3 regions of the Pseudanabaena sp. CCNP1317 genome follow, and region 1 is predicted to be linked to each of the others. Evidence: riboswitches for the same ligand, from Rfam matches in the RefSeq annotation. Region 1 holds a riboswitch; each other region holds the start of a gene.
The links. A riboswitch is a leader RNA that binds a small molecule or an ion and turns the genes downstream of it on or off. The one in region 1 is predicted to bind cobalamin.

Region 1 (11,086 bases):
AAGATTTTCCTGATTCTGATACCTTCCGTTTAGGGATATACGCCCAGAATGAATTTAACTTTAGCGATACCTTCTCCGTAATTGCAGGTTTGCGCTTTGACTCCTATAAACTCACCACCAAACTCGATCAACTTTTTCTTAATAATTCCCCCAGTGTGATCGCGGCGGATTTCAGCGATTCGGCAGTTTCCCCTAGTCTTGGCTTTGTTTGGCAAACTACCCCCGAATGGACGTTAGTGGGACGCTATGCCAAGGGATTCCGCACTCCCTTATATAGTGAAATTAATGCTGGTTTTACAAATCTAACTAATCCTTTCAATCGCTATCAAACCCTCTCAAATCCTAACCTCAGACCAGAAACCAGTGACACCTTTGAGCTAGGGATTCGTGCGAACTATCCCCAGTTTAATTTTGCCCTGACAGGCTTTTACAACAGCTATAACAACTTTATTCAATCCTTTGCGAGCTTAGGTAGGGGAACGGTTAATGGCATTCCCAATGTCAACCTCTTTCAGACTCAGAACGTGGCGCGAGCGAGTACCTATGGCTTTGAGCTAAGTGGTGAATATCGCTTTAGCCCTGAAAAGCATGGCTTTAGCCTCATTTCGGCTCTGGGTCTGACCGTTGGCGACAATTTGACTACCAATCAACCTTTGGAAACCGTCGATCCAATTAAGTTAGTGACAGGGCTGCGTTATCGCGCTCCCGAAGATCTATGGGGTGCAGATTTGATCGCCACCTTTGCGGGGCAGCCTCGACTCGCCAGTAATCGTCCTGCCAATTCCTATACGCCCCAAGGCTATACTGTGATTGACCTGACAGGATTTTATAAGATCACTCCCCAACTCACTTTAAATATGGGCATCTTCAATTTATTTAATAGTCAATATTTCCTCTATTCCGATGTACGTCCCTTGGTTACGGCTCCTGCGCCGACGGATCTGGCTAGATTTGCCCAACCAGGAGTCAGTTTGAGAGCAGGTTTGACTTTTGTGTTTTAAATACCCTCACCCCCCAGCCCCCTCTCCCATTAAGGCTACCGTGTACATACAAGTCTCTCTGTCTACGTTTCAGGGCTTAGATCCCCCCCAGCCCCCCTTAAAAAGGGGGGAGAATAGATTAAATTTTCTTCTTCCCCCTTTTTAAGGGGGATTGAGGGGGATCTTTAGTAACTCGCGCTATAGCTGATAACTTGTGTGTACACCGTAGCCCATTGAGGGAGAGGGGGAGTAAGACAAATTTCTTGTTCCCCTCTCCCTTAATGGGGAGAGGTGCCGCCATCGGTGAGGGTTGTATTGATCAATTCTTTTTCTATTCAGGAGCAATTAAAAGTGACTATTCAATTCCGACATATCATGCTGATGATCAAAGATGTGCCTGCGGCGGTGAAGTTCTATCAGGAAGGCTTAGGGCTAACGGTGGTCAACGCCAGTCCCAACATGGCAGAACTAGATGCAGACGGCACAAAAATCATCATCCACGGTGCTGAGAATCAAGCCGAAGTAGGCGGATCGCCTATTCTTAGTTTTCATGTCGCTGATTTGCAAGAGACGATCGCCAAATTAGAATCCCTCGGCGCATCCTTACAGGGGCGGGTGCGTGAACCCTCCTTTGGTAAAGTTGCCGCCATGCGATCGCCCGAAGGACATTTGCTAAGCTTGTTACAACCAAAATCTTCAAGTGAGAGGGCAATGTCTTTTGAAGAAGCGATCGCCTATACCGAGACCCTGCTATCGCGCACCGATCTTGATGATGCTCAACTGCAATCGGAAATTACCAATCTTGTCAAAACCGCCAATGGAGCTAGAGGCTTTTTCGTTTGCTTCTTGACAGGAGAATGGGAACTTGCCGACAACCCTAGCCCTGCAATCATTCAAGCTTTGCAAGCCGAACCGAATGCGATCGCTGAATTGCTAGTCAAAAACCTCGCCATGTCCACCGCTATGGCAATTACTCATCGCCGCAATGGAGATGCAGAACAAGCACAAGGTTCCGATCGCGTGGCGAAACGCACATCTCTATTAATTGAGAAAGTCGATCTATCTGAAGTGCAAGCGATCGCTACTCAAATGAAGGATTCGGCTAAGACCAATGCTGGAGACTATGCCGCTTTCCTTGAGAAATGGGGCTATGACGATGAGCAGAAAATTGCGATCGCTAATGTTTTAGGTTAGCAAAGAGATCCCCCTCAATCCCCCTTGTAAAGGGGGAAGAAGAAAATTCTCCCCCCTTTACAAGGGGGGCTGGGGGGATCTTTCCTTTTGCTCATCGAAAGTAATTCGTAGATTTGTAGGGTGCGTTACGCTTCGCTAACGCACCCTACGCAAGATCCAAATTATCAATGGCTTATAATTATGATTTATCGAGTATTTCAATTTATGCGATCGCTAAGAAATTGGGTAATTATTTCCCTAATCGCCATATTTACCATAGCTTGCAACCCTGCGATCCCTTCCCAATCTACGGCTCCAACAACACCCGTACAATCCCCAACCGCCGAGGTTAAACCCGTTGGCGCTTCTAAAGTGGTTGCTTTAACTTCGCTTTCCGCCGATATTGTGCATCGCTTAGACAAAACGAAACTAGTCGGTATTCCTGGAAGTCGCTTATTGAGAGAGAATGCCGAAATCTCTAAAATCACCCAAGTCAGCGAAGGACAAACCCCACCAAATTTAGAGAAAATCATTGCCCTCAAACCTGACTTAGTAATTGGTGCATCAGGGTTTCATGATCAGGTTCTTGCTAAGTTGAAGGAGCTAGGTATTAAGACCATGACCTCTAGCATTACCAGTTGGCAGTCCTTAGAGGAATTAACCAAGGCGATCGCCACTGAAATACAAGTCGATCCCACCGCTCTAATTCAGTCCTATCAATCACTAATTTCTGCTAAGGCGACTACTCCCAAATCAACCCTCGTTCTCGTCAGTTCGCAGCCTATTCTTGCACCTAATAAAAATAGTTGGGCAGGGGATTTATTAACTCAGTTCCAAATTAATAATGCGGCTGCCGAGTTACAAGGTCAAAGCCCTATGCGAGGCTACATAACACTTTCAGCGGAAAAGGTTTTAGAAGCGAATCCTCAGGTTCTCATTCTCGTTGATGTTGGTGATGGCACAATTAATAAATTAAAGGAAACTCCCTTTTGGAATAAGCTCGATGCAGTGACCAGCGATCGCGTTTACACCTTCGACTATTTTGGACTAGTCAATCCTGGAAGCATTGATGCAATTACTAAAGCATGTAACAAGTTACAGGAGATTGTTAAAACCAATGCTTGAGATCTCTCCATAACATTTTCAACTACAAAAAGGATGGTCTTAACATCATCTTTTTTGTAGTTGAAGGCTTTCCCGAATATTATAGAGAGCCTAAGTGAGTTGTATGATGTGGAAAATTGTGAAACTACGCCTAAAAGCGACGTACTATCACAATCCATTTAGGATTGCTATAGTTTATATACTGATGCATCTCTTCTCTAAAGAAAATAGTGTTACTTTCTTCTCAAAATTGTCCAGACCACAATCGGTGCGCCTAGGAGAGATGTTACGGAATTGAGAGGCAGTAGGGTTTTGTTGGGTAATTGCGTAACTAGATCCGCCGCGATCGCTAAGTTTGCGCCGACTAGGATCGTGGCGGGGAGAATAATTCGGCAATCGGTGGAGCGAAATAGGGCGCGACAGAGGTGGGGGACAGCGACACCGAGAAAGGCGATCGGTCCACAGAATGCGGTGACGGTTCCTGCTAATAGGGCGACATTGATTACAATTCCTAATCTCAGTTTAGAAATTTGTGTGCCTAAACTGCGGGCTTGCATTTCCCCTAGCAGCATTGTATTCAGGGGCTTGATTGCGGCGATCGCTAATAATAATCCCAGCGAAATTGCGCCACATAGCATCGGTAATCTTGCTACCGTGACCCCTGCGAAACTGCCAAAAGTCCAGTTGATATAGGATTGCACCCGTTCGGGGGAACTGAAATAGAGCAAAATATTCACCACTGCGCCTACGCCATAGCCCATCATTAGCCCTAAAACTAAGAGAGTGGTGGAATTCTGCACAAATTTGGAAGCGATCGCCACTAAACCCATGGAGAAAGCTGCACCAATACAAGCGGCGACTAAGGTGGATTCGCTGCCTAATACGGCACTGACTTGTCCTAATGCCTCCGTTGCCAGAATAGCGATCGCTACGCCTAAACTGGCTCCAGAGCTAACTCCCAATACAAAGGGACCCGCTAAGGGATTACCAAATAGAACCTGCATTTGTAAGCCACTGACGGCGAGGGCGGCTCCACAAAAGATGGCGGTAAGAGCTTTAGGTAGCCGAAATTGCCAAAAAATCTGCGCCCAGCCTGTCTCAGGGGATTGATGAAGTATAATTTTGACGAGATCGGGGAGGGGAATCCATACGGAACCCACAACTAAGCTGGCGATCGCGCTTAATCCTAGGCTGATTAAAAGCGCGAGAAAAATTAGGGCGATCCGATGTTCTTTTAAGGAATATTTCAATGGGTAATCCATTCTTCTTGTTTATCCCTAACTTTTTGGGAAGTTACCTTATACATATAATTCATCAGCTACATTTTTATTCTTAAAGATCCCCCTCAATCCCCCTTGTAAAGGGGGAAGAAGAAAATTCTCCCCCCTTTACAAGGGGGGTGGGGGGGATCTATTATGGTATTGCAAATCATGGTTCAATTTTGCGGTAATAGAAGAGTTGATGATCGGGCATGAGTTCGGGATGAAAGATTTTTACAAGATCGGCGAGTACGACATCGGGACTGGTAATGCCGCTTTGCCAGTAGTCATTGCCACCTGTGGGACTGATGCGGGCATTGGCGCTATACATCTGTCCAGTTTGCCAAGCTTGAAAATCACGATAACGGATATCGGCTTTGGGAATGTCTTCTTTCTGTTTCCAATCTTGACTACCATTGAGCCAAAAATCTGCCGATCGCCCGCGTCGATAGACTTCTTCAAAACTGAGGGGATTACTGCCAGAGGTGGGATCGTCTGCCCAAAGATATTCGGCTCCCGCATCGGTTAAATACTTTGCCACATAGCTTTTGCCACCTGCCACATACCAAGTACCATTGCGATGAAATCCTGTAACTACAGTGGGCTTATTTTGAGCGGATTTGGCGATCGCCGCCACCTTTTCATAGCGAGCTTCCATCTCATCAAAAACTTGATTAGCGCGTTCTTCCTGATTAAAAAATAGGGCTGTAAACTTTAGCCATTCCGCCTGTCCGAGGGGACTAGATTCCATATATTCAGCATTCAGCCCCACTTTCAGCCCTGCTTCTAGAAGTTTAGGATGGCGATCGCGTTCGGGGCTGCCAGTGCCGAAGGTGGTCACGAGGGCAGGGCTGAGGGCTAATATTTTTTCCACATTAACGGTGCTGCCCCGTCCCAGATCCTGTACTCCTTGGCTTTTGAGTTTTGTTTGAGTTTGCTGTCCATAGACCAGATCGAGGCTACTCATAGCAACGAGGCGATCGAGCAATCCCAGTTTCTCTAAGTGGGCAAGATGGGTGGTGGAGAGAATGGCGATCGATGGTACGGGAACTTGGATGATTTGGTCGGCGCTAAATCCTTCGGGAATCGGCGTGCCGCATTGCACCAGCACATAACGGAATACCTGATTAGCGTTTTTCCAAGGTTGTTTGACAGTGATGATTTTGTAATGCTTATGGTAGGACACATCAAAGCCGAGCGCGTGCTTAATCTTGGTTTTGACAGGAAAATAATCGCGATCGCTTTCGTATTTAGTAATGCAATTTGAGGAGGTGTTAGGGCTTTTAGAAGCCAAAGAATTGTTGGGAGCAGGAGAACTAAGGGCGATCGCGCAACCAGTTCCCATAGCCGCCAAACCTAGGCAGAGCAAGCTTAGACTGAATTTACGCATAAATCTTTTGAACATTCTTTTGGGATGATTTAGATTTAGAAAAGATACCCCCCAGCACCCCTTGAAAAAAGGGGGGAGAATTATCTTCCTCCCCCTTTATAAGGGGGATTGAGGGGGATCTAGTCAATTTTCAATTAGAACTAGGGATAAACGTGCTTAGCTACTGGCTGACCTGCGACTAGATGCTCCTGTACGATTTGTTTCGCAGTTTCAGGAGTTACTCGGCTGTACCAAGTGCGATCGCCTGAATAGAAAACCACAGGTCCCATTTTGCAAACCTCCAAACAGCCAGAAACGCAAACTTCCACATCTTCCAAATTTGCCTCCTTGACGGCTGATTGTAAAGCCTCGTAGATGGGCTGATAGTTGCGTGATGGCAGACAACGACTAGATCGGCATACCGAAATATATTTCTTATTAAGGGGATTGCGATCGTAAGGGAGTTCCTTTGCCCCTAAAATGTAAGTTTCCCTTAGCTCCTCATACAACTTCAACTTTTCCAAGTTTGGCTTGCGCTCTGAGAGCAGATCCTCATTGTCACCAATAAAGGGATTAGGTAAAAAGAAAGTCATCATCTTCACCCCTGCGCCATTCCAGAACTGAATTCCCCAACTGCGTGGTTCTCCTTCAGGATTAAGGCGGCGATAGAGGGCAGCGCGGCTGACCAGACGGCTTTGGATCTGCTCAATTGGTGTGCGGCGATCGGGACCACCAATATTTTCAGCGATGCAGAGATGTAAATGCCATCCTTCCGTCACTACGGTCAGATAGCCATCATAGAGTTTAAAGATTTTCGGTGGAGCATTAAATTCCAATTCCAAGACGCTGCCATCCACCATGTGACCAATGCCAATGTCCTGCCAACGCTCTTGACAGAGATGATGCAGCAAGGGAGCCGTTACATCAAGATCGGTGGGAAAAAATTCATATTCAATTTGACCGCCATTGGGTAAGGGTTCAATTTCGGTGAGATTAAGGGGAGTGACAAGGCGGGAGAAGGTGTTCATAGTTGTTTATTAATTTAATGAGGATTAGGGCGGCGCGAAGCGCTGCCCTAATCTGTTGATCGGTTAAAACTGAAAACTTAAACTGCCGCGAATCGTGCGCCCACCGTCGGGAAAACCTGCAAATAGCTGAAAGCGTTGGTCGAAGATATTCTCAATACCAAGGGTCGCAGATATTTGGGCGGTGATGGGAGCGCGAAGTCGCAGGTCGAAGGTGGTCTGTCCAGACAGAAATTCGGTATTCAGGTTATCAGTGGGAAAACCACTAAGGGAATTCATGAATAATCCTGCATACCATCCCTGCGGATTTTCGTAGGACAGCCCAATATTCAGTTTATTTGCCCCTGCAAAGCGGAGTTCCTTGCCATTTTCCCCTGCGTTGACACTGGAGATGATGCGCGGATCATTGAGCGTGTAGTTGGCAGCAAGGAAAAAGTTGGGAACAATTTGCAGATTTAATGATGCTTCCAGTCCATTTGTCACCACCTGACCGAGATTCTGGAAAGTGCCAGAGATGCCATTGACGGGCGGCGCAATTCTTTGGAAAGCAATCAGATTAGAAATGTTATTGGAGAAAGCGGTCAGCCGAAACAAACCAATATCGCCTAACTTTTGATCGATGCCGATGTCATAACTGTCGCCAGTTTCAGGTAAGAGGTTAGGATTGCCGATATTCGTGGGGTTGGCATTAAATAAATTGGCGATTGTGGGGGTGCGGAAGTTGCGGATATAGTTTGCCCTAACAGTTGTGGAATCAGTGAGCGCATATTTAATTCCTACCGATGGCGTGGTTGCCGAACCATTTACTAAGCTGCTGAACTCTTGCCGCAGTCCTGCGGTAATATTCAATCTATCCGTTAAATCGTTGCTATATTGAGCAAACACAGCCCCTTGGGAAATATTGGCATTATAACTAGGGGTAAGCACGTTGGTAGCAAGGTTTGTGGTTTCACTAATCGCATTGGTGGAGCGATAGTCAAAGCCATAGGTGAGGATCTGTGTGGGCGCAAATTTCCAATTGTGCTGAATTTGAAAACCGAGGCTATTTTGACGGGTTTCAAATCGCTGTGGAGTTCGTGGCGTATTTGTCAGAACGGGAGGATTGCCAACAAGGGTATTAGCGGCGGTGGTGCGGTTGTCAAAGCGCGTATTTAAGCGATCGCTAAAAGCTCTCACCAACAATAGCGAGTCATCCCCTTCACCTAACTTCTGTTCCAATCCTAAATCAAGAAATACCTGATCGGTAAATTTGCGATTATTATCGGTGAGACTATTAAAAAATCCTTGCCCAAACAAGGGATTGGCAATTGGCACACCCCCAGGGGTTCCCTGATTTTTAGCAAGATAGAAGCCTGTGAATGAGAGTTTTGTGCGATCGCTGGGCTGATATTCTAATTTGATGTTCGTGTTATTAGCGATCGCGTCATTATTCGTTCTGACACCACTAAAGCCGACTTCAGGAATGCTAAAAGGATAGTTATTTTGAGCCTGTGTGCGTGAAAATCCCACTAAATAACTAAATTCACCGACACGCTGACTCAGTTGTAATGACTGCTCATTTAAGCCATAACTTCCTAATTCCACCTTGGCATTAGCCGTAAATTTTTCCGTTGGGCGGGTAGTAATGATGTTAATAATCCCACCGATCGCATCGGAACCATAGAGAGTCGAACCACCGCCTGGGATGACTTCAATCCGTTCGATAATACTGGCGGGAATTTCTGATAGGTCAAAGCCACCACCACCAACATTATTCACGGGGCGACCATCGATCAAAATCAAAACTTGATTGGTATTGGAACCCCGAATAAATTGACCACTAAGGGCATTGAATTCTGTGCCAACAGTGCCGCCACCAAGAATACTGGGCAGAAATTTCAAGGCTTCTTTGGCAGTTCTTGCACCCTGTTGTTCGATCTCTTGGCGATTGATCGTGTAGGCAGGACGAGTGCCATCCTGCAAGGTTGCATCACGACGTTGAGTGGAAGTGACGGGGCGATTGAGGATTTTGCCAGTTACGGTAATGTCAATTTCAGGCTCCTCATCTTCCACCGCGATCGCTACAGGGATCACCATTATCGAAAGCCCCAGCAGCATCCAAGACAATCCAACAATTTGAAAAGATTGGACAAGAAAATATTTTGTGAATTGGCTTGATAATTGACTTAATAATTTATGGGTGAAGCCGTTCCTTCTAGTCATTAATAGAATCCCTAGGTTTATTACAAAAGTTTTAAATGGAGTCTCTGAATGAGGGGATTGTTAAATTACTTGAAGTCAAATTTTTAGAGTTTTTGCATAAACAAAATCAAGAATGATAATCATTCTCATAATTTAACATTTACATATAGGTGGTAATTGTGTCAACCCTAATTACCTATCGATCGAATCACAGGAGATTTGAGTGCAAAGCTCTGTAACCGTTGTGGGAAAATCTATGAAGGCGGTAGTACCACAAAAAGTTTGCGCTTGATCGCCTCTGGACGCTCTTGGTAGGGAACGGCTCCCGTGGGATGCTCTAAATATTGTTGGCAAAATTGCGATACATCAGTTGCCGCCTCTAACGGGTGCAGATCGCTAAAAATAAACGTATGCTTATTCGCTCCTGTAAAGGCAACCGCACAGGCGCGATCGCAAGCTGCCATACACTTCACAGGCTCAACTTGTAAGCGATCGCCTAGTCCTGCCAGATTCTCGCTGAGAGCATTAAAAAGATGCTGTCCACCTCTCAAGCCTTCATATTCCTTTTGGGTATTGGAAAAACGGCAAAGGGTACAAACAAAGAGTTTATGTTGAGTCATTCTGTCTATCTCGTGTTTACTTATTTCGCACAAAAAAATTCAGTGATTTCTGTATTTCTCAAATTTTTCCAATGAGAAACTAGCCAAATATTTGGAATGGAATAGATATAAAGAATCTCAGAAAAGTTGGCAAAAGCTCTCTTAACTTTGATTTGAGATAGATCGCTGCGAATGCAAAAAAAGACAAATTAGTGAATAGTTTGCCCAATGGTCATATAAAGATGTGAATATGACAAGCTGTCTAGCTTGCCACGGCAAAGCTTTGATAGAATCACTCATTCTGTAACTCGCAGATGGGATATAGGTTTACAAGAGTTGTTTGGTGGGCATCCTGACTCGAAAAGCTTGTTAAGAAAGATCAATTAATGATCAATCAACTTTCATCACAGTTGCGGTACAGCGTCGGATTTACACCGAACTTTCCCCGTTTCCTCTAGTGACTGCTCCTCACTAGAACCAAACAATGTACTGAACTATATCAGTATGATTGCAACATAGCAAATGACCCATCAGAATTGCCGCAGAAAATTAAACGAAGCTACCAATTTTTGGTAGTGAGGCTTCGCCTCGCCATCAAAAATCTTAAATTACAGAACCCTTTGTCCTTTTTATTTTTGCTGTAACTGCGCGATCGCCTCATCACACCATTCAACCCACATTGTCTCGTAGCGAATTCCGCAACGCAGGGTTAAATAGAGATGTCGTTGTGGACGCGCCAAATTTGTTGTATCGCCAAATTCTGGTTCAATGGAGTAATAATAATTGAGCTTTTGTTGATGGATTTGTTTACGTCTTTTAATTTCATTAATGAGAATCTCTTCAGGAACAATAAACCCACTACGGACTTTTACTAATAATCCTTCTCGAACAGAAGTAGGTTCTGATGGTTCCATAATCCAATTGATTAAATCCTGTTTGCCAGCTTCCGTAAGGGAGTACATTTTTTTATCGGGTCGATTTAACTGAGGGATATTTTCCATTTCAACTAAACCTTTTTCTTGCATTTTTGCTAGTTCGCGATAAATCTGCTGCGATGTGGCTTGCCAATAGCAACTTACTTTTTCGTCAAATTCTTTGCTGAGGTCATAGCCAGTATGGGGAGACTGAAGCAAGATGGTGGCGATCGCATGGGATAGGGACATAGGTTTTAGTTTTATTTGAATTTATTAAATTTTACTTGACATATACAACTTGTTGTATAAAACTGATTTTATAAAGTTGGTTTTATATGGCTATCTAGTTTTTGTAATTAATTACATTAGAAACAATTTAAGAATTGTCTAGATCCCCTCCAGCCCCCCTTAAAAAGGGGGGCTGGAGGGGGATCTCTTAGAGCTTTTGCCCGCAGAAAGTAATTCTTAAATGGTTTCTTAAG
Region 2 (11,086 bases), on a different contig from region 1:
ATCCAACCTAATTCGAGAAATTCAGACTGATGGGCATGGAACATATATTTTCCAGCCTCAAAGTCTTTAAAAGAAAACTCTAAAATGCCGCGCTGGGCTTGGATCATCGATACCGTATCGATTATGCGATGGGTCGGGGTAAGCGTTGTGCCGTGATCGTAGAAATCAAAGAAATTAGCGTGGAGATGAAAAGAATTGAGCGGGTCAAATTCAACCACATTGATCAGATAAATCCGAATTGGGCGATCGCGTTCAACCCGAATTGGACGCTTCATAAACTCGAAGGGAATCGTATTGATCGCATAGACTTCATTCTTCTCGTCAAAATTAGTGTCAAAAGCATTCATCACCATGACCAATTCCTGCCAATTGGCATTTTCAGGCGTTCCTAGTTGCCGAGATTTCGCCACCGCTTCCTGTTCGAGATGCTTTTGAGGATCGGGGTCAACAATAAATGCTCCATACATTCCTTTATGCATATGGCGTTTAAATGGAACCGAGTGGCAGTGATATAAATGACAACCAAATGGTTTTGCCTCAAACTCATAGGTGACTTCCATCTCAGGAAATGCTTCGAGTGTCCCCGCAATTCCATCTTGACGCGCTGAATGAATGCCGTGAAAGTGAATTGTGTGGGGATGAGATCCAGAATTCTTAAAATTGATCCGTACGCGATCGCCCTCTGTGACTCGGATTGTTGGTCCAGGTACTCGCCCGTTATACGTCCAAGCTGGGTATTTTACCCCTGGGGCAATTTCAATTTCTTTTTCTTTTACAACAATGTCGTATTCTCGCAACGTTTGACCATTCGGCAACTGCGAGACTTTCCCCCCATCCCAATCGGTTAACATTTTGCGCGGGTCAAATCCATTTTTAGTCGAATCAACCTCTCCGACCATCATGTTACCGCCATGCACCATGCCCGACTGGGACATATCCATCCCTTTCTGATTGCCCTTTGATAAGTCGGGGGATTGAGCAACCGCATTGGCAGGGAATAACTTACCGAAAAGAGTTCCAGCCCCTAGTAAGCCTGCTCCAAGGAGAGAGCGTCGAATTGGATTAGGTTCCATAAAAAATATTACCGTTGAGCAGGGTTAAGCCATAAATAGCTTTCATAATCGTTTCATTATTTGATTTATCATAGTTGATAATCTGAGTAAAAGAAAATATTTATGATGCAGTCCCTACTTTTATTTGTCTTAGCCGGATTATGTGAAATCGGCGGCGGCTACTTGTTTTGGCTATGGTTACGAGAAGGCAAAAGCATTTGGCTAGCAATTTTAGGATTGCTTGCATTGTGTTTATATGCTGTTCTTCCCACTCTACAAACTGCAAACTTTGGCAGAGTGTATGCAGCCTACGGGGGAGTCTTCATTGTGTTATCGATCGCTTGGGGATGGTTAGTTGATCGGGTTGTCCCTGATAAATTTGACCTAATCGGTGCTTGGATCGCTTTTTTAGGGGTATTGGTCATCATGTATGCCCCAAGACATTAGAAACAGCAGTTATTAAACCCATTAAAACGTAATGTGCAACTAAGAATTAGGATGAAGACTTGCTTTTTTCCTAATTCTTAGTTGCACATTACATAGTGAATAATTAGTGGGAAGGGAGCATAAGTTTTGCTTTCAATTCTCATCACCTTTCCAACAAATATGACACATTACCCGCAAAAGGAGAATGACGACACTTCGCTCTGCCATTATCCTTTTGGGGTACATCATGATAGCCAATACTCAGTAGCTATACAATTTGATTTAGATTGATTCTAACTTCTGCTGTAACCATAATCCTCCAATCAACCCCAATCCTAAAATAGCAGTGAAGTAAAATAACCCGATAAATCGAACTAACATCGGTGGGGCAATTCCTTCTACATCAATTTCTTGAATCACTTGGAATGATTGGAATTGACGGTTGCTAGTTGGGCTAGGCGATACTTTAACTTCAACTTTGTGAGGCGCACCATCAAAGAATTGCTCTTGCCATGTCAGTAACCCCTTAGAATCGGCAACACCTTGATAGCCAAAAGCTACCCAGTTATTTTCTAATTGAGTGGACTTAATTGCAACAATGACATCACTGACAGGCTGATTAGTTTTGCTGTCAGTGATTTTTGCTTGAAAAGCTGCCATCTGTCCAACCGTAGTGGATTTATCTCCAGTTAACTCCAGTCTTAGTCCTTGAGACTCGATTAAACCAGAATTATTAGCAGTAGATGTCTCTGACTCCATGCCTGATTGTGCTTTGACTAATTCGGCACTGATATTAAAGAACAACAGGGCGGCGATCGCTAAAACAGTCACACCACTGAGAAGTAATCGAACTCGTTGCGGGGCAATTTCTCCAGCTTGAATCTTAGTCTTTTGCCCACCACCGATAATCCAACCACCACCAAACCCGATCGCTAACAATACTGCAATAAGAATAGGAAAGTAGCGAAACTTCAAGGGATTTTCAGGAACTGTGAGATTTAAGGTTTGCTCAATTGGGGTAAACGCATCAGCTACAGTTGGATTGACATTGATCTTCAACTGATACTCACCACGAATTGGAAAAACCTGCTGGACTAAAAACTCACCTGTAGGAGCATCTCCAACAATGTCCAAAAGTTTTGTCCCCTCCACAATTGGAAAGTCTGTGGTAAACCAAGGTGTTGGTGCAGGAGTGAGGATTTGTAGATGAAACTGTGCATTCTGTAATGACTTACCTGCGGCATCTCGCGCCTGTAACTTTAACTGGACAGGTGAATCGTACTGCCCAGAACCTAAATATTTTGTGGCTTCTGCTTCTAATGGAGTCACTTGCGCGATCGGCGGCGCGGTCACTAATTGCACAGAGGGTTGGGATGATTGAGAAACCCCAATGAATGCGGTACTTGCGATAATGATGAAGCAGGTGAAGCCCATCAAAAATGTTGATAATTTAAACTTTGATAACACGATTAAAAACTCCTGTAAGTGCTGAACTCGAACATTAATGACAACTCACTCCAAGTGTGTGATGTCGAAGCGAATGAACGGAGTCATGCACCGCAGGATAAGTTGTAAAGTAAACCGACCAAATTATTAGCGCCCACAAGACAACATATAAAACTGCTTGTACTTGCACTGACATAACGAACTGCTCAGTCCGCCACCATATTGTTTGAACGGAATTTTTCATTTTGTACCTCGCAAATGAAATAAGAGTTTGAAATTGCTCATTAGCGGGTGTCCTGACTCAAAAAGCTGATTGCTTTTATTACAGTTGCGGGACAGTGTTGGATTTGCACCAAACTTTCCCCGTCTCCTCTAGTGACTGTTCTTCACTAGAACTGATAAGCATTTCAAACTATACCAGCATGAGTAATGACTATCTTGTGGAAGGAAAAAACTTAATGCTGCGTCTAAGGTGTATCTAAAGTTGAGATCACTCTAAAAAATATCTGATAAGTCAAATGCTTTTTAGAGCGATCGCAATGCAAGAATCAGCATTTTTTATGTGTGACTGTTTTTCTGAGAAACTTTTGGGGAAACCGTGTCAGGAAAACGCCGCCGCAATCCGTATAGCCAAACTAAACCAAAAATACCTAATGCGATCGCCACAAGACTGATGACTTGGGCAGTACGAAGCGATCCAACCATCAGGCTATCTGTACGCAACCCTTCAATCCAAAAGCGCCCTAGACTATAGGCGATCGCATAAGTCATGGTTAATGTCCCAGTTCTGATTTTGGGAAATCTGAAGAATAGAAACATCAAGATTGCAAACACACCCACATTCCAAAGCGATTCGTACAGAAATGTGGGATGAAAGTATGATTCGCTTGCAAATTCTGGTGGGCGGCGATCAACGGGAATAAATAATTTCCAAGGAAGATCGGTCGGTCTGCCAAAAGCCTCAGAGTTAAAGAAATTGCCCCAACGTCCAATTGCTTGACCTAAAATCAGCGCAGGCATAACAATATCTGTCATTAACCATGCTGAGATTTTTTGGCGTTGGCAAAAAATAATTGTGACTATTGCACCGCCAATGATTGCGCCATGAATCGCGATGCCGCCTTCCCAAATTGCAAAAGCCTTATACCAAGGTTGATTTTGGAAGCGCTGCCATTCAAATAAAACATAGTATAGACGGGCGCAGGGAATAGCACCAACCACCAACCAAATTACGAGATTGCCGACTATATCTGGATCGATACCACGTTTTTTTGCAAGTTTTTGGGCTAATAGTGTGCCGATAACAACTGCGGAGGCAATCAGCATTCCGTACCAACGGATCGAAAATGATCCGATTCCAAAGGCGATCGGACCTGGAGATGTAAACTCAAATGCAAATGGTAAGAAGTTAAGCATTAGAAATGATGTTGTGTGAAGTTGAAACAAGAATCTATTCAAAAACAAAAATGTTGGTAACAGCTTTTTTGAGGGTTAATGATCAGGCAGCATATAAAGAAAGTTACGATCGCCTTGATAGCCTGACAAATCAGCAAGCTTTTGAAGTGTTTGCTCACCTTGATAAAACTTGCCATTGATATCCCATGTAGGTACTGTCTGAATCTTAGCTGCTTCGCATAGTTGAGGCTGGGCATTTTTACCATCAGGAAGGCACTCAATCCAGTTCAATTCGGCTAAAGCTTCTTTGCCAAAAAGTTGCTTTTGTTTGTAGCAATGCGGACAGGTATAGAGAACATACATCTTTGCCCCGATTTGTTTGAGATGCTTAGCTAGGGCAATTTCGGCATTGCCTGAAGTTGTCGTAACTTCCCATCCAATTCCCTTTTTAGGTCTTGCTGTTGGTGTTTGGACAATTTGTTTTCCTGTGGCAGCATCAACGGGTAGAGTTACACTAGCGATCGGTTTATTCACACTTCCATAAACAACAAATGTCCCGACAATTGTGAGAGTGGCGATGAGCGCACCTGTGAAGAATAATTTTCCGATATCTTCCCATTTACGACCGATGATAGAAAATACAAATAAACTAGTAGATAGAAGTGCAGAAGCGATGCAATAAATACAAGCGGCTTGAATTACAGTAACTAGCAAATAAATCAAGTAACCACTAAATATCATCATGGCAGTACCACCCATAAAGAGTAGTAATCCTGTCCAGTTATCTAGCTTGGTACGAAGTTCTTTTTGTTCTTGCTTAACCAGTAGAGGCGCGATCGCAAAAGCAATCATACTGGCATAACCCAAGCAACCAAATAGAGATAGTGGCAAGCCAAAAATTTTGGCATAGGGAGAGGTAAGCACAACATCACAGGCATTAGTTGGACAAGCCACTGACGATTGGGAAAAACTAACAAAGGTTAGATAGGCAGTAATAACCACTCCTAACGTGGAAATACCAGCCATAATCGGGCGTTGATATCGCTGTAACCAACTATGCGATCGCTGTTGCTTGCGGAGTTCCTTGACTTTTTGAGCAGTGGATGAGATGGTCTCTTCAGGAATATTTTCGTTCATGATTTTTAATTCGGATTTGACTGATAAATTGACTATTTGAGATCTTTAATGGCTGCTTGGACTTCATTTATAGCTTTAAGATCACCTAGGCGGGTATATAGTTCTTCTGCTCGTTGAAATGACTGCACAGCTTCTTGGTTACGCTTTTGTTGTGCCAAGATTTTACCCATATTAAAGTGGGCAAGGGCATCTTCAGGATTGTTTTTGATGATTTCACGGTAGGTAATGATTGCCATAGAAAGTTTATTTTGCCCAATATATAAAGTGGCGATTACTTGTTGTATAAGTGGATTGGGTTTAAGTTTGGCAGCAGTTTTATAAAAACCAATAGCTTCATCTAATTTGCCTTGTGTAGTTAGAGCTTGGGCGATCATTAGATTTGTTTCAAGATGACGAGGATTAATTTTAAGAATCTGCTGATACCTTGCGATCGCTTCTTCTGTTGTAATCTTTGCTCGGTCTAAACTTACGCTAGTAAATAAAACATCTGGATTGGTGGGAGCAAGGCGGACAGCTTTGGCATAGATATCTGAAGCGGCTTGGATGTTCTGCTGCTTTTCAAAAACATGACCTAGATCAAGATATGCTTTCACATTATTTGGAGCAATGGTAATCAGTTGTTGATATGCTCTAACCGCATTTGCAAGATCATTTTGACTATCGAAAATATAGCCAATACTTTGATAAGCATCAATATTTTTAGGATCGATGGCTATCACGCGCTGATAAAATCCCAATGCTTCTGTAAAGTTTTTCTGCTGAGTGTATGTGAAACCTAGACCAATTAGAGATTTTACATCTTTATTATCTAAACGAATGGCTTGTTGAAATGCAGCGATCGCCTCTGGGAACTTACTTTGTTGGATAAACAGGAAGCCAATACTTGCTTGAATTTTGGCGTTTTTAGATTCGATGGTGGCGGCTAGTTGATAGTCAGCTAATGCACTAGCTATATCCTTTTTATCCCATAACTCTTTACCATGTTTGACTAAATCTACAACACTAGGCTTAGTTTTATCTGATGTCGAGATTACGTGGGAAAATGCTGCTGTATTCCCAGAGATGAAAAACAATGAAAAAATAATGAATGTAAATTTGAACATAATTAGATGAAATTTATTTGAGAACTCTAGTTGCATTGGCGATCGCTAACAAAGCCATACCAACATCAGCGAAAATCGCTTCCCACATATTTGCTACACCAAAGGAACCAAGCACAATGAATAATCCTTTGATACCCATAGCTAGGTAGATATTTTGGAGGACGATACGGTGCGTTTTTTGTCCGATGGCGATCGCTTCCGATACCTTAGAAGGAGCGTCAGTCATCAGCACCACATCAGCAGTCTCAATCGCCGCATCAGAACCCAATCCACCCATCGCAATCCCCACATCAGATCTAGCGAGAACAGGTGCATCATTGATGCCATCCCCAACAAAAGCAACTTTCTCTCCCTTTTTGACATTTTTTAAGAGCTTATCGAGGACATCAACTTTTCCTTCAGGCAAGAGATCGGCGTAGTAGCTATTTACGCCCAAACGTCCTGCAATAATCTTTGCCACACTGTCGCGATCACCTGTGAGCATTACCGTATGAATGCCCTGTTGTTTTAGAGATCGAATTGCTTGATCTGCATCATCTTTGAGTTCGTCAGCAATCTGAATATAGCCAGCATAAACTTGGTCAACTGCTAGATGGACAATTGTGCCTTGATTGGAAGGAATTGTGTAAGCAATTTTTTCGCGTTGTAAAAGACGTTCATTACCCGCAAAGACAGTTTGATTGCCAGTTTGATTGTTAATCTGCGATCGCACACCATGACCAGCAATCTCTTCAAACTCGCCCATGTCAGACAGATCAGGAGCTTTTCCATAAGCTTCCAGAATCGATTTGGCAACAGGATGATTCGATCTCGCTTCTACTTTTGCGGCAATCTCTAGTAGTTCTGATTCTGTAAATCCATTGCTAGGAGCAATCTTAGCTACCTTAAAGTTGCCTTGAGTTAAAGTTCCTGTTTTATCAAAAGCAACTACTTTCACCGCCGCTAAGGTATCGAGGAAAGTGGAACCTTTAACCAAGATACCGCGCTTTGCTGCACCGCCAACACCACCAAAGTATCCTAATGGAATACTAATCACCAAACCACAAGGACAGGAAATCACCAAAATAACTAAGGCGCGATAGAACCATTCGGCTTGAGTTGCTCCTTGAATTACTAATGGTGGAATCGTTGCCACTGCTAAAGAGATGAATACCACAATCGGCGTATAGATGCGGGCAAACTGCGTAATAAATTTCTCGGTTTCCGCCTTCTGACTACTGGCATTTTCGACTAAATCGAGAATCTTGGCGATTGAAGACTCACCATAAACCTTAGTCACGCGCACAGTTAGGTATCCAGTCTCATTGATCATGCCTGATAAAACCATATCACCAATGCCAACAGCACGAGGAACGGATTCTCCAGTCAGTGCCGCCGTATTTAGTTGAGCATTACCTGCAATGACTTCACCATCAAGGGGGATTTTCTCTCCTGCTTTGACGATGATTACTTCACCGACAGATACAGATTCTGGAGAAATTTGTTCCACACCAGACTCGGTTTGACGAAAAGCGACATCGGGACGGACTTCTAAAAGAGATTTGATTGATCGCCGTGAATTGCCGATCGCCATGTCTTGAAACAATTCACCGATTTTGTAAAACAGCATGACCGCAACTGCTTCAGGCAATTTGTGAATGGCAAATGCGCCTACTGTAGCGATCGTCATTAAGAAATTCTCATCAAAGAAGCGACCACGCAAAATATTCCTTCCCGCAACTTTAAGAACGCTCCATCCACTCAATAAGTAGGCAACTGTGAATATCGCATGATCTACTACCCAATAGTTCATCTCATGTAATCGCTCTTCAAAAATGAGACCAATTGTAAATAGCACAATTGTCGCTGCAATTGTAATTACCTCACCCTTAAGCCCTGAAGAATCAGCACCATTACCATGATCATGACTATGATCATGGTCGTGATCATGCTTCTTAGAATTTTTAGGCTCATCATCACCACAACAACTTTTTGCCATACATACCTCTGAATACTTGAATAACTATTCAATAGATTAGCAGTAAATTTAATCAATAAATTTTTTAGGATTAAACTTCTTGTAAATGCTCGGCAACTTCTCGATAGAGGTTGACAATATGCTCGTCTGCAAGGCTGTAATAAACATTACGCCCTTCTTTACGGTACGTGACTAATCTCGCCGATCGCAAAATTCGCAGTTGATGAGACACCGCAGAATCACTCATTTTCATGGCTACAGCCAAATCACAAACACATAGTTCTTGTCCTGCGAGAGCAGAGATGAGGCGCAATCGATGAGGGTCGGATAACACTGCAAAAAAATCTGCCATCTGTTGTGCTTGTTTGGGCGAGAATATCTCAGACTGACAAGCAACCACCTTATCTAGATGCACCAGATGAATCTCACAGGTTGGTGCATCATCAGTTTTTATAGGCTGTGTTTTTGACTTGGCTGGCATGGCAATAAAAATTGATAATCATTTTCAACTTCAATCTTACCAGAGCCTTATTTTTACTTTGAACCTTATTTAGTCCTTAAGCTATGCTTGCATATCCACTATCCCCATCATGCCAAGATCCTCATGGTCTAGTTATAGCTAATTAGAAAACTTTTCCTAATCTAGTTTATAGCTTTAACATCACTTTACATGGCTACCGCTATAGTACATCTGATGGGGAAGTGCATAGATTTTCCATTCGGGGACTAATCTGTAATCAACAAACAAGATTCTATCTCAAACAAATCCAGTAAATTCTGAACTAATAGACAATGGAAATATTGCTGAAGATATCAGACTCGATTAAGTTTCTTTCAAATAGATAATTGATATGAATGAAAAAGAGAATGTACAGTATCATATTAAACATTCTAGCCAAATAAATTAACCATTGATTGTCCGACAACTAAATGAATAGTGATCTAAACGACTAAAAAACTAACGAAAAATGTGCATTTGGCTCTACTTTACAAACAACTTAACAAAACGTCATATGCAACATGGAAAGACTAAAACTAACACTCTCAAATGCTGATTATCAGCAATGCCTAAAGCTTTGTCGCAAGGGGACTAGTCACATCTCTATGCTCAATCGCGCTCAAGTGTTGCTAGCTATGCACAATGGAGCCGCTATCCCAGCAATAATCAAGGTTCTAGGGATCGAAAGGACAGGGTTATGGCGACTGAGATCGCAATATCTCCGATGTGGTTTAAATGACGCTTTAGCAGATCATCGTCGTAAGCGTGATGTTGCAAATACAGCCTAAATCATCACTGTGTCCAGCTTCGGTGATTGACCAAAACAGGACTATGGTGCAAGATGCAGTCAAGCAAAGAAGCCCAATTTCTCCTATATTGAAAAAATGAAAACATCCTCAAACGATGGGATGAGAGTTACCTATACTCCTCATCGCAATGGTTCTAAATTCTTCAACAGAATTCAAGACCCACAGGTAGCAGCCTTAACCGCCACGATTGTCGGAATCGTCATTGCCTTCTCCTGTTCTAGAAGCATGTACCTGACCGCATTACTTGCCTTTATTGGCTTGCTGTTGGCTTTTCCCAAGACATTATTGATGCTGTATGGCAAAGTTGAGCAGCATTTGCGAAATCACAAGTACAGCCCTGTTTTATTGCTAGGAACGGGAATTGGCTTCCTGATCGGATTACTGTTGATTTTTACAATCGAGCCAGCCCAAGCCCAGTTTTTCAACAAAACCCAGACATGGTTAGGTGGTGCGATTCCTGGAATAGATGCATCTTTAGTTGCCTTAATCTTTAACGTGCTGCGAGCATTATTTGTGATTTATCTAGGGATTGGATTAGTAAAAGTGATCCAATCGGCTAGAAATGACGATGATTGGCAGCAATTAGCGCGTACTCCTTTGATTCTGGTGGTGACAGTGACTATGGGAGACATCCTAGCCGCAGTTATTACTGGGGTTTAGAAACCATGTCAGATGAGTACAAATTCCGTAAGGTCAATGCAATTCTGGGCGCAAGTCCGAAGATTGGTCCCTTTCCCACCGAACTGATTATTCCTTGGGCAATCATCAGCTTCACGCTATTTATGATTTGCTACGTGTTTCTGAATATGTCATGGCTGTGGGTATCAATAATCGTGGCATGGGGGGATACGACATGGTGGATTTTAACGGGTTCTAAACCCTATCGGTTTCTATCAAAATTCATCCCCGTACCAAGATGGACGCGAGGTGCGTATCGGTACAGGGATATGAGCAAACAGGAGCTAAAAAGATATGTCCGTCGCTAATCCAAAAGTTAATCGTAAAGGCTATAAGCACTTTGAAAAGGAGCTTGCCGTCGAATGCATCCTCAAATTCGAGCTGCGAGATCGGACAGTGAGTTGCTTTGTCCTTAAACAAGGTAACTCATCACTAGAATCATTGCAGTTTGTGTTTGGTTGGGAATCTAAAGGTATTCATACCACTCTGTCTGCTGAACAAGAAACTTCAATGTTTGACGCGATCCAATCGGGTTTGAAAGATATCCCTGATGGTGAGAAGCTGACAGTGCATTTTGGTTCGGT
Region 3 (11,086 bases), on a different contig from region 1:
TAATCTTGAAAATCTAGTAGCACTTCTTCGGGCAAAGCTTGACTAGTGCGGATTTGCAGATTTGCACGATTAGTAATTTGGATTTCGTCATTACCAAATTGATTGACTACCTGTAGTAGCGCTTCGCACTGAGTAGAAGTAATTAATCCCGCAGGTAAACGGATACGCGAAAGAATGCCATCTTGAGCAGTGGTGGCATTAAAGAGACTGGGACAAATAGCTGTAGTAGATTGCAATTGAGAATATTCCAAAAAAATATAGATGTCGCCCTCACCCCTAGCCCCTCTCCCAATGGGAGAGGGGAACATGAAAAGCTATTTCTCCCCCTCTCCCAATGGGAGAGGGGGCAGGGGGGTGAGGGTCTTATAAACTTAGCGCCGCTTCAATTTGCGATCGCTCTAAAGATTGACCGATAAATACCAAACGGGTTTGGCGAGTTTCATCACTAGCCCATAGGCGATCATAGGAAGTCTCAAGGCGATCGCCTACGCCTTGCAACACCATTCGCATCGGCTTATTCGGGACATTGACAAATCCCTTAATGCGATAGATTTCCTGATCGGCAATCGCTTGTTTTAGCGATGTTAATAACTGAGTCGGCTCAAAGGCGCGATCGGTCACGATATTAATCGAATTAATATCATCATCATGCTCATGTTCTTCTTCATGGTCATGATGGCTAGGACGAGAATCGAGATTATCCTCAACCGCAGCATTGAAGCCCAATAGAATCTCAGAGCTAATTTTGCCTTCATCACAAGCAATTACCTTAACGCCATCGCGCAATTCTTGCTTGAGCCATGAATGGACTTTATTTTGAGCGTCAGCATCCACCAAATCAGTTTTCGTTAATAAAACCAAATCGGCACAGGCTAACTGATCTTCAAATAGTTCTTCAATGGGAGTTTCATGATCAAGATTGGGATCTTCCTGACGTTGAGCATTGAGCGCATCCAGATCGCCTACCAATTTGCCACTAGCAACTGCCTCGCAATCCACAACGGCGATCACACCATCAACCGTTGCACCATTACGAATCTCTTGCCAACGGAAGGCTTGGATTAAGGGTTTGGGTAATGCTAAACCAGATGTTTCGATGAGAATACAATCAATGCGATCGCGTCTTTTCAATAGTTCCTGCATCGTTGGCAGAAACTCTTCCTGCACGGTGCAGCAAAGACAGCCATTGGTCAATTCCACAATATTCGGTGTAACCTCTGTGCCATCTTCATCGCAAACGCGACAAGAACGCAGCAAATCACCATCAATGCCGATCTCGCCAAATTCATTCACCAGTACAGCAATGCGCCGACCTTGATTATTTTGTAACTGCTCTCGAATGAGGGTAGTTTTGCCACTACCTAAAAAGCCAGTAATCACAGTTACAGGTATTTTCGCTGCCATAATTTGTCTCTAAGAATTTTAAAAAGCCCACATTTTTATAGATTGCGAAGTAGGGGCAATTCACGAATTGCCCCTACTTCGCAAAATAATCTAACCCTTAGGCACAGGGAGCAGTAGAGCAGAAATATTCGAGGCTAAAAATGTAGCTCCAATTCCGCAAATGACTAGACCTGCTGATTTGAGGCTAGGTGATACTTGAGAGAAATCACCTTTGAGGACTTTCTGACCAACCAAAAAAGCGGAACCCGAAATAACTAGTTGAATTAAGGTAAACCCAACTAAATAGGAAACTAAAGCGGTAGTCTGTGCGCCAAAAATTGCTTCCCCATAGGCATGACCATGAAATAGCCCTGAGACTGCGGATAAAGCAATCATCACTAATGCATTAGGGCTATTTTTGGTGGTTAGAAAAACGCCAAATAGCAAAATCGAAGCTGGAACCACTAGCTCGACTACGGGCAAATTAACACCCATGAGGTGCAGTCCAGTACCAAGCATTGCCGATAAAACAAAGAATAGGGGAATTAAGAAACCTTGAGGCTTGACTGCTGCAAATAAACCTACAGCCACAATAAAAGCAAGGTGGTCAAGCCCAATTACAGGGTGAGCCAATCCTGACATGAAGCCCTCAAAAAAGTTGCTAGGAACTCGTCCGCCCATCGGATGGTGCGCTGATGCAGGGCTAGCAAATACTAAAAAGCTAAAACCAAAGGCGATCGCTAATGCTTTAGCTTGAACTGAGGCAAAAATTTTAGATAAATTCATACTCTGTAACTCGCAGATATGGACAAATTAAACTAGTTCTAGCGGGCATCCTGACTTTAAGTACCTGAGTTGATTTTCCTGAAGGGAAAATCAACTTAAAAACAACATATTTAGAATTTGTTGTCTGGTTTTGAAATTAGCGTTAGCTAATTTCAAAACCCCTTAAGTACCTTTACAGTTGCGGTACAGCGTTGGACTTTCACCAAACTTTCCCCATGATTAAAACTAAGCAAATACAAATAATCTACTTAATTTCACTTTTTTAACGGCTGATCCCCGTTAAAGCTAGAACAGCCCTATGACTCTACAATAAGTCGTATACCTTACGAACAAATCTTCACAGATTTATACCAATTCACAAAAGTGTTGCTACACTTTCGTGAATTAAAAACAAAACCCAATTCATAGCAAAACACAAAATAGCTACGCCATTTTGTGTTTTGCTATGAATTGGTATTACGTATGATGAAGAACGCACAATTTAACAATTTATATAATTCCATCAGCAGCCATTTCTTCGCGGGTGTAATTAATCGAAAAATCTAAGAAAAAACCATAAAGCTCAATCTCAGCAACCGCAGGGAAAAGGCGTAAAGTACTGACACCCAAGTTTTTTGGGTTATCTGCTAGCCAACCAAAAGCTTCTTTAGTATGTGCGCGTACTATTAAGACCTCTCCCTCTGAATTATGGCTAAGAGATAGCTCAGCATCCCCCGGACGTAAATACATTTCACTATAAATTTGACCCAACATTCGCCATTGTTGTCGCCAATAAGTCATTCCCTGCCTCTCATGATCGATCGCATATTCCGCTAGGTTTGCGATATTCCGCCATGTAATATCTTCCCTTTGAAAAATTAAACGTAGTTCACTAATAGCTTGTTCACATTCTTCTTCAAACTTGAGTAATGGAATCGGATCGGCGAGACGACGAGGGGTTTTTCCTAAAGTCATGAGTGACTGAATCACAGTTGATTCAATCTGACTAGATAGCTGCTCTTTAACCTTTTTAGTTTGCCAGATTACACCTTGTTCAGAGGTAGCATACAAAGCGGGTAGACGATTTAGTACGTATGCACATACATCATCAATTCCCACTTTTCGTGGCATAACATTTGCCATGTGGGTCAATTGACTTTTTACTTCTTGTTTTACTAAATCTTCTAAAACATTGATTAGGAAATAAGAAGCGGAAAGAATATAGGATTTTAGTTCAGGATTGGGTAATTCTACGTTGTTTTGCCAAGACTGGAGATCAGTCTGATGGGATTCTTTACGCTGTAAATAGCCCTTAATTTCTCGTAATCGATGGCGATCGTTAATACTTAGACTCGCATATTCTGGTGTGTGACTAACTAATGTGAGTGCTTCCTGAAAAGCTTGTGGGACACCCTGCCATTGCAAAGAAGACTTGCTAAAAAGTTTTTGTAGCTTTGCCAGAATATGGGCAGGGGTTTCAACTTTACTAGCCTCAATTTTGGTTGATTTCCGCAAAGGATCACGCTTTACGCCCAGCAGGGCTTGCTGTACTGCGCTAACAGTCTGCTGCTGTAGTTCGTTGTAGGCGCGTTTGCGCTGTTGCAGCCATCCTCGACTCGTACTTGCATAGAGTACTGGCAAGCGATTGAGGGCAAAGGCTGCTACCTCGCTAATGCTAATTGCTTCGCGGGCGGTGGGGCTGAGGTGCTTGAGTTGTTCTTGCACCTCTACGACAACGATCTCCTCAAGGACATTTTTGAGGCTAGTCATAGGTTTTGCTGCTAGAAATTTTACGTTTGATAGCCTGTATAAATATTAATGTCAGTATCAAGTCAGTATCAAATTGATGAATAATTTATAGTAATTTATGATCGGATCAATAATTAGATTTTATTGAACGTACTACAAAAGAGATACTTTCAACAAAATATATCCATTCCTTCAGCAGAAATTACTGTAATTAGTCATTTATTATGTTTTACATAGCGTTTATTAAGTCTAGTGAAGTACGGGTTTGTTTCCCCACCTTCGGCGGGGAAACAAACCTGTTTACCTCGCTTACTTGAAAAGCGCTATATGTTGATTTAAATGATTTTTTTAAGACAATTAAACTGAGCTATTAAAATATATCTAATACTAACTTGCCCAAATTTATAGCAATTTATAGCAAACTTTAAAAGTCTCGAAAAGTAGAGATGGATGAATCTTACTCAAACTATCATATTTAGTCTATGGAGAATGAGTATCAAAAATTGTCATTTGCGCTTCTTGGGGTAAATCTTTAGCCAATTTTAATGAAGACTTTGGTGAGCGATCGCCTGATTGACTATTTGCTTTAGTCGATCCACCTGATCTCAAGCCCGTAGCAATGTGACTATTTTTAGCAATTTGTTCTAAAACTTGCTTAGCACGACTAATCACACTCGCAGGCAACCCTGCTAAACGCCCCACCTCAATACCATAGGAACGATCTGCGCCGCCTTCTTGGACTTGATGTAAGAAAATGATTTCATCTTCTAGTTCTTTGACCGTAACTTGGAAATTGGCAACATTGGGAAGCAGACTCGCGAGTTCATTGAGTTCATGGTAATGGGTAGCAAAAATACCGCGTGCTTTGATCTTATTGGCGATATATTCAGCGACTGACCAAGCGATCGCCATGCCATCAAAGGTGGAAGTACCGCGCCCAATTTCATCGAGTAATACCAATGAATGATCCTTTGCATGATTGAGAATATTTGCGGTTTCATTCATTTCCACCATGAAAGTGGATTGACCTGTGGCAAGATCATCCACTGCACCGACACGGGTAAATATGCGATCGCATACACCTAACGTTGCGGATTCCGCAGGGACAAAACTGCCTACTTGCGCCATTAATTGAATTAGTCCCACTTGCCGCAAATAGATACTTTTGCCGCTCATGTTTGGCCCTGTTAAGACGATTAAATCTGGGCAGTCTGGATTCTGGACTTCATGACCTAAATAGGTAGAATTAGGAACAAAGAAACCTGCGGGAAGGGACTGCTCAACTACGGGATGACGACCGTTGTGAATAGCGATCGCGCGATCGCTGGTAATTTGGGGACGACAATAGTTATAGGTCACAGCAACTTCAGCGAGACTACACAACACATCGGCAGCAGCGAGGGCGGCGGCGAGGGTTCGCATTGGTTCAATATGTTTAGCGGTGAGTAACCTTAACTCCACAAACAGATCATATTCCAATTGCTTCAATTCACTATCGGAATTAAGAATCCTTGTTTCGCGCTCTTTTAGTTCAGGTGTAATATAACGCTCTTCATTAGTCAGGGTTTGCTTACGGATGTAATCAGCAGGAGCTTGTTCACTCTTGCCACGAGAGATACTGATGTAATAGCCAAAAGCTTTATTAAAGCCAACTTTGAGCGTATTAATACCAGTGCGTTCCTTTTCCTGCTTCTCAAAAGTTGCTAACCATTCCACATCATCGCGACTTTGTTGGCGCAGGCGATCAAGTTGTTCATTGACTCCTGAACGAATAATATTTCCTTCGGTAATGTAAATTGGCGGTTCTTCAACGAGAGTTCTTTGTAATTGATCCCCCAGTTGTAATAGTTCCGATGGTACGGACTGCAAAGCTTTTAAATATCGAGAATTGGATCTCGCCACCACATCCGCAACATCACGCATTCTTTCTAGTGATACTGCGACAGCAATTAAATCGCGTCCATTTGCTGTACCTGCACCAATTCGACTACATAAACGCTCGATGTCATAGATTTGACTCAGACAACTTCTTAAGTTCTTGCGTAGAGAATGTTGCTTTAGGAGTTCTGTAATTGTATCGAGACGTTCATTGATCGCGTTGATATCTTTAAGTGGTTGCAATAGCCAACGGCGCAAGGCTCGGCTACCCATGCCCGTGGTGGTTTTGTCTAGCGCCCATAGGAGTGAACTATAGTAAGTGCCGTCACGCACGGTTTGCGTAATTTCGAGATTGCGGCGTGTTTGATTATCCAGAATTAAGTAATCAGCGATCGCATAGGTGGAAATCCCTTGCAATGGCATTTTTACGCTTTTTTGAGTGGATTCCAGATATTCTAAAATCCCTCCTGCGGCTCTAATTGCTAGAGGTAAAGACTTACAGCCAAAGCCCTCAAGCGATCGCACTCTAAAGGTATCGAGAATTCTCTGTTTGGCTTCAGCTAAGGCAAAGGCAGATTGCGATCGCGGCGTGTAGCAAAAGCTTTCAGGTAAGGCGTTATAGGGTTCAGGTAAACTCGATTGTTTTGTTTGGGAAATTCCTTCCCAAAAAGCTTGCGTTTTCTCCGCCTTATAACCACGAAACAATTGTGGATTAGGAACATCAATGGGAATAAGAACTTCCGCAGGTTGTAAACGTAATAATTCTTGAATTAAATGTTCAGTGCTATTTAACTGGGTGACCGAAAACTCACCTGTGGAAATATCGGTATAGGCTAAGCCCCAATTTTCGCCCCCATTAGCGATCGCCACCAAAAAATTATTTTTTTTCGCCGCCAGCATTCCCTCTTCGATCACGGTTCCGGGGGTAATTACCCTTGTAACTTCGCGCCTTACTAGACCTTGTGCCTCTGAAGCTGCTTCCATCTGATCGCAAACGGCGATCGAGTAGCCTTTTTCAACTAACTGATTAGCATAGCGATCGAGGGCATGGTGCGGAATTCCTGCCATGGCGATGCGCCCGATCGCTTTACCACCATCACGCCCCGTTAGCACTAATTCCAATTCCCGCGAAATTAGTTCTGCATCCTCAAAAAATGCTTCAAAGAAATCTCCCAATCGATACAACATCACCGCATGGGGATATTGCTCCTTCATTTCGATATAGTGCAGCATCATTGGTGTGAGGGCAGCACGATTAACTAGAGCCGACGATAGAGCTAGTTCAGCCATTCAAATTTGGATCTTGAAACAATGTAACCAAACCATTGTAAACGGCATTTTGTCTTTGTATAGCTGTCGCCAGTCTTGTTAAGACGCAAACCCAAAAGACGAGTTGCGGCGCTTCGCGCCGCAACTCGTCTCTAATACAAATGGTGAAAGCTATATAACGGCGATCTTGCGATCGCCTATATCTAGCTATACTCTATAATCAAAGGGTAATTACTCATGGTTTGGATCTAGGTGGCACTTAAGTTTAAATTTGCGATCGCCTCCGATTTGCATATCGCATTGCCCCATACGATTTGGCAACATCCTGCGCGATTTCACCTCGTTGAGTACAGCATCTCCGCCTTTGAAGAAGTGCTGTCGCAACTGGCTAACCTAGACTTAGACTTTCTACTTTTACCAGGGGATCTCACCCAGCATGGAGAACCAGAGAACCATCAATGGTTATCGGAGCGACTCGCGAAACTTCCCTATCCTGTCTATGTGATTGCGGGAAACCATGATGTACCAAGAATCGATACCTTTGATAAATTCTCTCCTCACTATACCAAGTTTGGCTTTGAGCATGGACTTAGTGAACCAAATAAACTTTATTATGAATGCGAAGTATTACCTAAAGTTCGTCTAATTGGATTGAACTCTAATCAATTTGATGCTGATGGACAACAAATTGGCTGGATCGATGATGAGCAGTTAATTTGGTTGCAATCGGTTCTTGAAAATCAAGACTATGAATTGAACTTAGTGACAATTCATCATAATGTGTTGGAACACATGCATGACCAATCCCGCAATGCTCTCGGTAAGCGCTATATGCTGGGCAATAATGAGCGGCTATGCAAAGTTTTACATCAGGCAAATGTGAAGTTAGTCTTTACTGGGCATCTCCATGTGCAGGATGTTACCTATAGCGATCGCTACGATCTCTATGACATCACTACGGGTTCTCTGGTGAGCTATCCTCACCCTTACCGCGTTCTCAATTACATTTCTGATGCAGCAGGCGATCGCCTAGAAATAGAATCTTTTCGCGTCAAGTCAATTCCTGAGCAAGCTGATCTATTACATTTCTCACGGGAATGGATGGGAAATCATTCCCATCCGTTTGTTCTGAGATTACTAACTCATCCGCCTCTCAATTTGCCTGTAGAGTTAGCGGAAACCTTAACACCACAACTTCGTTATTTTTGGGCATATATTGCTGATGGTGATGCCAAATTTGAGTTTCCTAACTTTCCGCCAGTAGCTAAAGAGTATTTTGAAGCATTTAGCGATATTCCACCCAAAGACAACAACATTACGCTAGTTCTTAACTGATGTTACATGGAACTCAGATAATGAACCTCTTGCTGCTAGCATAACAGGACGTGAGTTCGATATAGCCATTTGCGGCGTGCTTCGCACGCCGCAAATGGCGAAAAATGGTAAGAATCGCTTAGCGATTCTTACCATTTTTCGCTTTCGTCGAACTGACGTTAACAGGGCAACCACGGGGGGCTTGCCCCTACCTGTAAATTTTAGATCTTGTAGGGGCTGCGCCCCCGTGCCAGCCCTAGACTTACGCCATCGCAAGAATTCCTTCCACGTAACATCAGTTATTAAATAATAAAGTGTGAAGCGGTGCAAAGCACCCCTTCACATTCTGCAAGAATTTAAGAATAATTTATTGATTAGATAAACTAGGCTTAACCCGATAGTGTCGAGAAGCACATAGGATCACTAATGTGTACCTCACGCTTTTATGACATATACGTTCTCAAGTTTTGATCTTAACTCCACCCATTCTGTAACCGATTGGCGGCGATCGCTCGAAGAGATTTATCGCGGTCGTACCATGCACACTTACAAGAGTGGACAAATTATTCCCATGTATCCGCATGAAGTATGGGTGGTTTGTCGTGGTGTTGTGCAACTAAATACCCTGCATCCGTCAGGCGATGAAGTTTTGGTTGGCTTTGCAGTACAAGCAATGCCCTTTGGCTTGCCATTAACAAACCTTGAACCTTATCAAGCGATTTCCCTATCAGATGTTGACTTAATGAGGTTTACCTTAATTGAGCTAGAACAATCACCTCAGCTTTATCATGGCATTTTGCAACATCTCAATCGTCGACTTCAGCAAACGGAAGCTTTGCTAGCGCTAGTTAGTAATAAACGGGTAGAAGAGCGTCTCCGCCAAATTCTGCTTCTGCTTAAGCAAGAAGTTGGCATCCCTGTTGACGGTGGAACTCGCCTGACTGTGCGTCTTACGCACCAGCACCTTGCTAGTGCGATTAGCAGTACCCGCGTCACTGTTACTAGAGCGATGAAATTATTACAGGATGAAGGATGGTTAAAAGTCGATCGCGATCGGCATATCGTTCTTGTATAGCAATCATAAACCCTCTAATACCAATTCACGAAAGCGTAGCAACACTTTTGTGAATTGAAAACCAAACCCAGTAAGGGTTTTAAAAACAAAAAATGGCTACGCCATTTTTTGTTTTGGTATAAAAGTTGATAGGCGGCGCGAAGCGCCGCCTATCAACTTTTAAAGAAATAAAAAAAAGGGCGCGAAGCGCCCCTTTTTTTTATTTCTTGAGAATGGTAACAACGAGAGCAGTGCTTTCGGTTACAGGTTTAACGCCTTCAGGGTAGTTAATTTCGCTAACATGCACACCCTTACCGATTTCCAGAGGGGTAATATCGATTTCAAAGCTTTCAGGGATATTGCTTGGAGCGCAAGATACACGCACATAATTCTTGATTGTGTCCACGGAGCCACCGCCAACTTTTACGCCTACAGGTACGCCTACGAAGTGCAAAGGAATGTCTACTTCGATCTTCGACTGAGCCTCGATCGCAAAAAAGCTAAGGTGATAAATAGAGTTTTTGTAAGGATGATTTTGAACTTCACGCAATAGTGTTTTGCCTTTGAAATCACCATCGGTTACATTTACTTCGATCATTGTGTTATTGATCGTAGCTTCGCGAAGTAAGGTAGTTGCTTCTTTAGCATCTAGAGCGATCGAGATTGACTCAGATCCTTTGTGTCCATATACAGTCGCAGGGATTTGACCACCGCGACGAAGAGCGCGATTGTTGGCTGGGGGACGAGTAGTAGCGTTAATTTGTAGTTGCATTTTGGTAATTGGTGATTGCTTAATGGCTTTTAGCCGTTAGCGATTAGCTATTGGCTTTTAATTTGTAGTTGTCATTGCCTAGATTTAACCCAGAAGCTAAAAGCTAAAAGCTAGAAGCTGAGTGCTAAATCTAAGCTCTCAACAAACCGCGTTTTGGACCATGAATGGGGTCTTCCACGATAATGGTTTGTCCTCGGCTTGCGCCTAGAGAGATGATCGCGATCGGAGTCCCAGTCAAGTCAGCTAGAAACTTAAGATATTCCTTGGCTTCGGTGGGTAACTCTTCAACGGTTTTACATTCGCTAGTAGATCGCTTCCATCCAGGTAAGGTTTCATAGATGGGGATCGCTCTAGCAAAAGCTCGTGCGTCACTGGGGAAGTCACGGGTAACTTTGCCATCGAGTTCGTAGGCGGTACAAACTTTGATTTCTTCGAGATCGTCGAGTACATCAAGCTTGGTGACCGCAAGGCAGTCCAGCCCATTGATCCGCACTGCATAACGACCGATTACGCCGTCAAACCAACCACAACGACGCTTGCGCCCTGTGGTTGTGCCAAATTCTGCACCAATCTCGCCGATGTGATTGCCAATTTCATCGTGCAACTCGGTCGGAAAAGGACCTTCCCCAACGCGAGTTGTGTATGCTTTGGCTACACCAATCACGCGATCGATGCAGGTTGGTCCCACGCCAGCGCCGATGCAAGCACCACCTGCAACGGGATTTGATGAGGTGACGTAGGGATATGTGCCATGATCGAGGTCAAGCAATGTTCCCTGTGCGCCTTCAAACAAAATATTGCGACGTTCACGGATAGCTGCGTCGATCTTGAGCGAAGCATCAACTACGTGGGGACGGAGGCGATCGGCATAGCCGCGATATTCTTCAATGATCGCTTCGGCA

Region 2: linked by a shared signal. The riboswitch ahead of VB775_RS12255 (CbtB domain-containing protein) and the one ahead of VB775_RS00360 (DUF1636 domain-containing protein) in region 1 are both predicted to bind cobalamin.
Region 3: linked by a shared signal. The riboswitch ahead of VB775_RS13380 (HupE/UreJ family protein) and the one ahead of VB775_RS00360 (DUF1636 domain-containing protein) in region 1 are both predicted to bind cobalamin.

The regions. Positions count from the first base shown of each region.
Region 1 is NZ_JAYGIF010000001.1:90,330-101,415, reverse strand. Features, by position in the region: gene VB775_RS00395 (TonB-dependent hemoglobin/transferrin/lactoferrin family receptor) at 1-1,001, shown strand, start outside; partial or broken gene VB775_RS26305 (VOC family protein) at 1,332-1,685, shown strand; gene VB775_RS00385 (ABC transporter substrate-binding protein) at 2,355-3,278, shown strand; gene VB775_RS00380 (iron ABC transporter permease) at 3,491-4,519, opposite strand; gene VB775_RS00375 (ABC transporter substrate-binding protein) at 4,686-5,906, opposite strand; gene VB775_RS00370 ((2Fe-2S) ferredoxin domain-containing protein) at 6,047-6,913, opposite strand; gene VB775_RS00365 (TonB-dependent receptor) at 6,977-9,112, opposite strand; gene VB775_RS00360 (DUF1636 domain-containing protein) at 9,346-9,711, opposite strand; cobalamin riboswitch at 10,015-10,187, opposite strand; gene VB775_RS00355 (PadR family transcriptional regulator) at 10,320-10,853, opposite strand.
Region 2 is NZ_JAYGIF010000058.1:15,027-26,112, reverse strand. Features, by position in the region: gene VB775_RS12270 (multicopper oxidase domain-containing protein) at 1-1,073, opposite strand, end outside; gene VB775_RS12265 (YnfA family protein) at 1,176-1,499, shown strand; gene VB775_RS12260 (hypothetical protein) at 1,761-2,945, opposite strand; gene VB775_RS12255 (CbtB domain-containing protein) at 2,980-3,168, opposite strand; cobalamin riboswitch at 3,193-3,339, opposite strand; gene lgt (prolipoprotein diacylglyceryl transferase) at 3,483-4,340, opposite strand; gene VB775_RS12245 (vitamin K epoxide reductase family protein) at 4,416-5,456, opposite strand; gene VB775_RS12240 (tetratricopeptide repeat protein) at 5,489-6,559, opposite strand; gene VB775_RS12235 (heavy metal translocating P-type ATPase) at 6,573-8,537, opposite strand; gene VB775_RS12230 (ArsR/SmtB family transcription factor) at 8,608-8,997, opposite strand; gene VB775_RS12225 (hypothetical protein) at 9,537-9,803, shown strand; gene VB775_RS12220 (hypothetical protein) at 9,900-10,484, shown strand; gene VB775_RS12215 (hypothetical protein) at 10,490-10,810, shown strand; gene VB775_RS12210 (hypothetical protein) at 10,797-11,086, shown strand, end outside.
Region 3 is NZ_JAYGIF010000061.1:6,250-17,335, reverse strand. Features, by position in the region: gene cobG (precorrin-3B synthase) at 1-236, opposite strand, end outside; gene cobW (cobalamin biosynthesis protein CobW) at 364-1,404, opposite strand; gene VB775_RS13380 (HupE/UreJ family protein) at 1,495-2,169, opposite strand; cobalamin riboswitch at 2,192-2,414, opposite strand; gene VB775_RS13375 (late competence development ComFB family protein) at 2,659-3,918, opposite strand; gene mutS (DNA mismatch repair protein MutS) at 4,378-7,065, opposite strand; gene VB775_RS13365 (metallophosphoesterase family protein) at 7,297-8,379, shown strand; gene VB775_RS13360 (Crp/Fnr family transcriptional regulator) at 8,804-9,433, shown strand; gene VB775_RS13355 (50S ribosomal protein L25/general stress protein Ctc) at 9,633-10,184, opposite strand; gene VB775_RS13350 (adenylosuccinate synthase) at 10,315-11,086, opposite strand, start outside.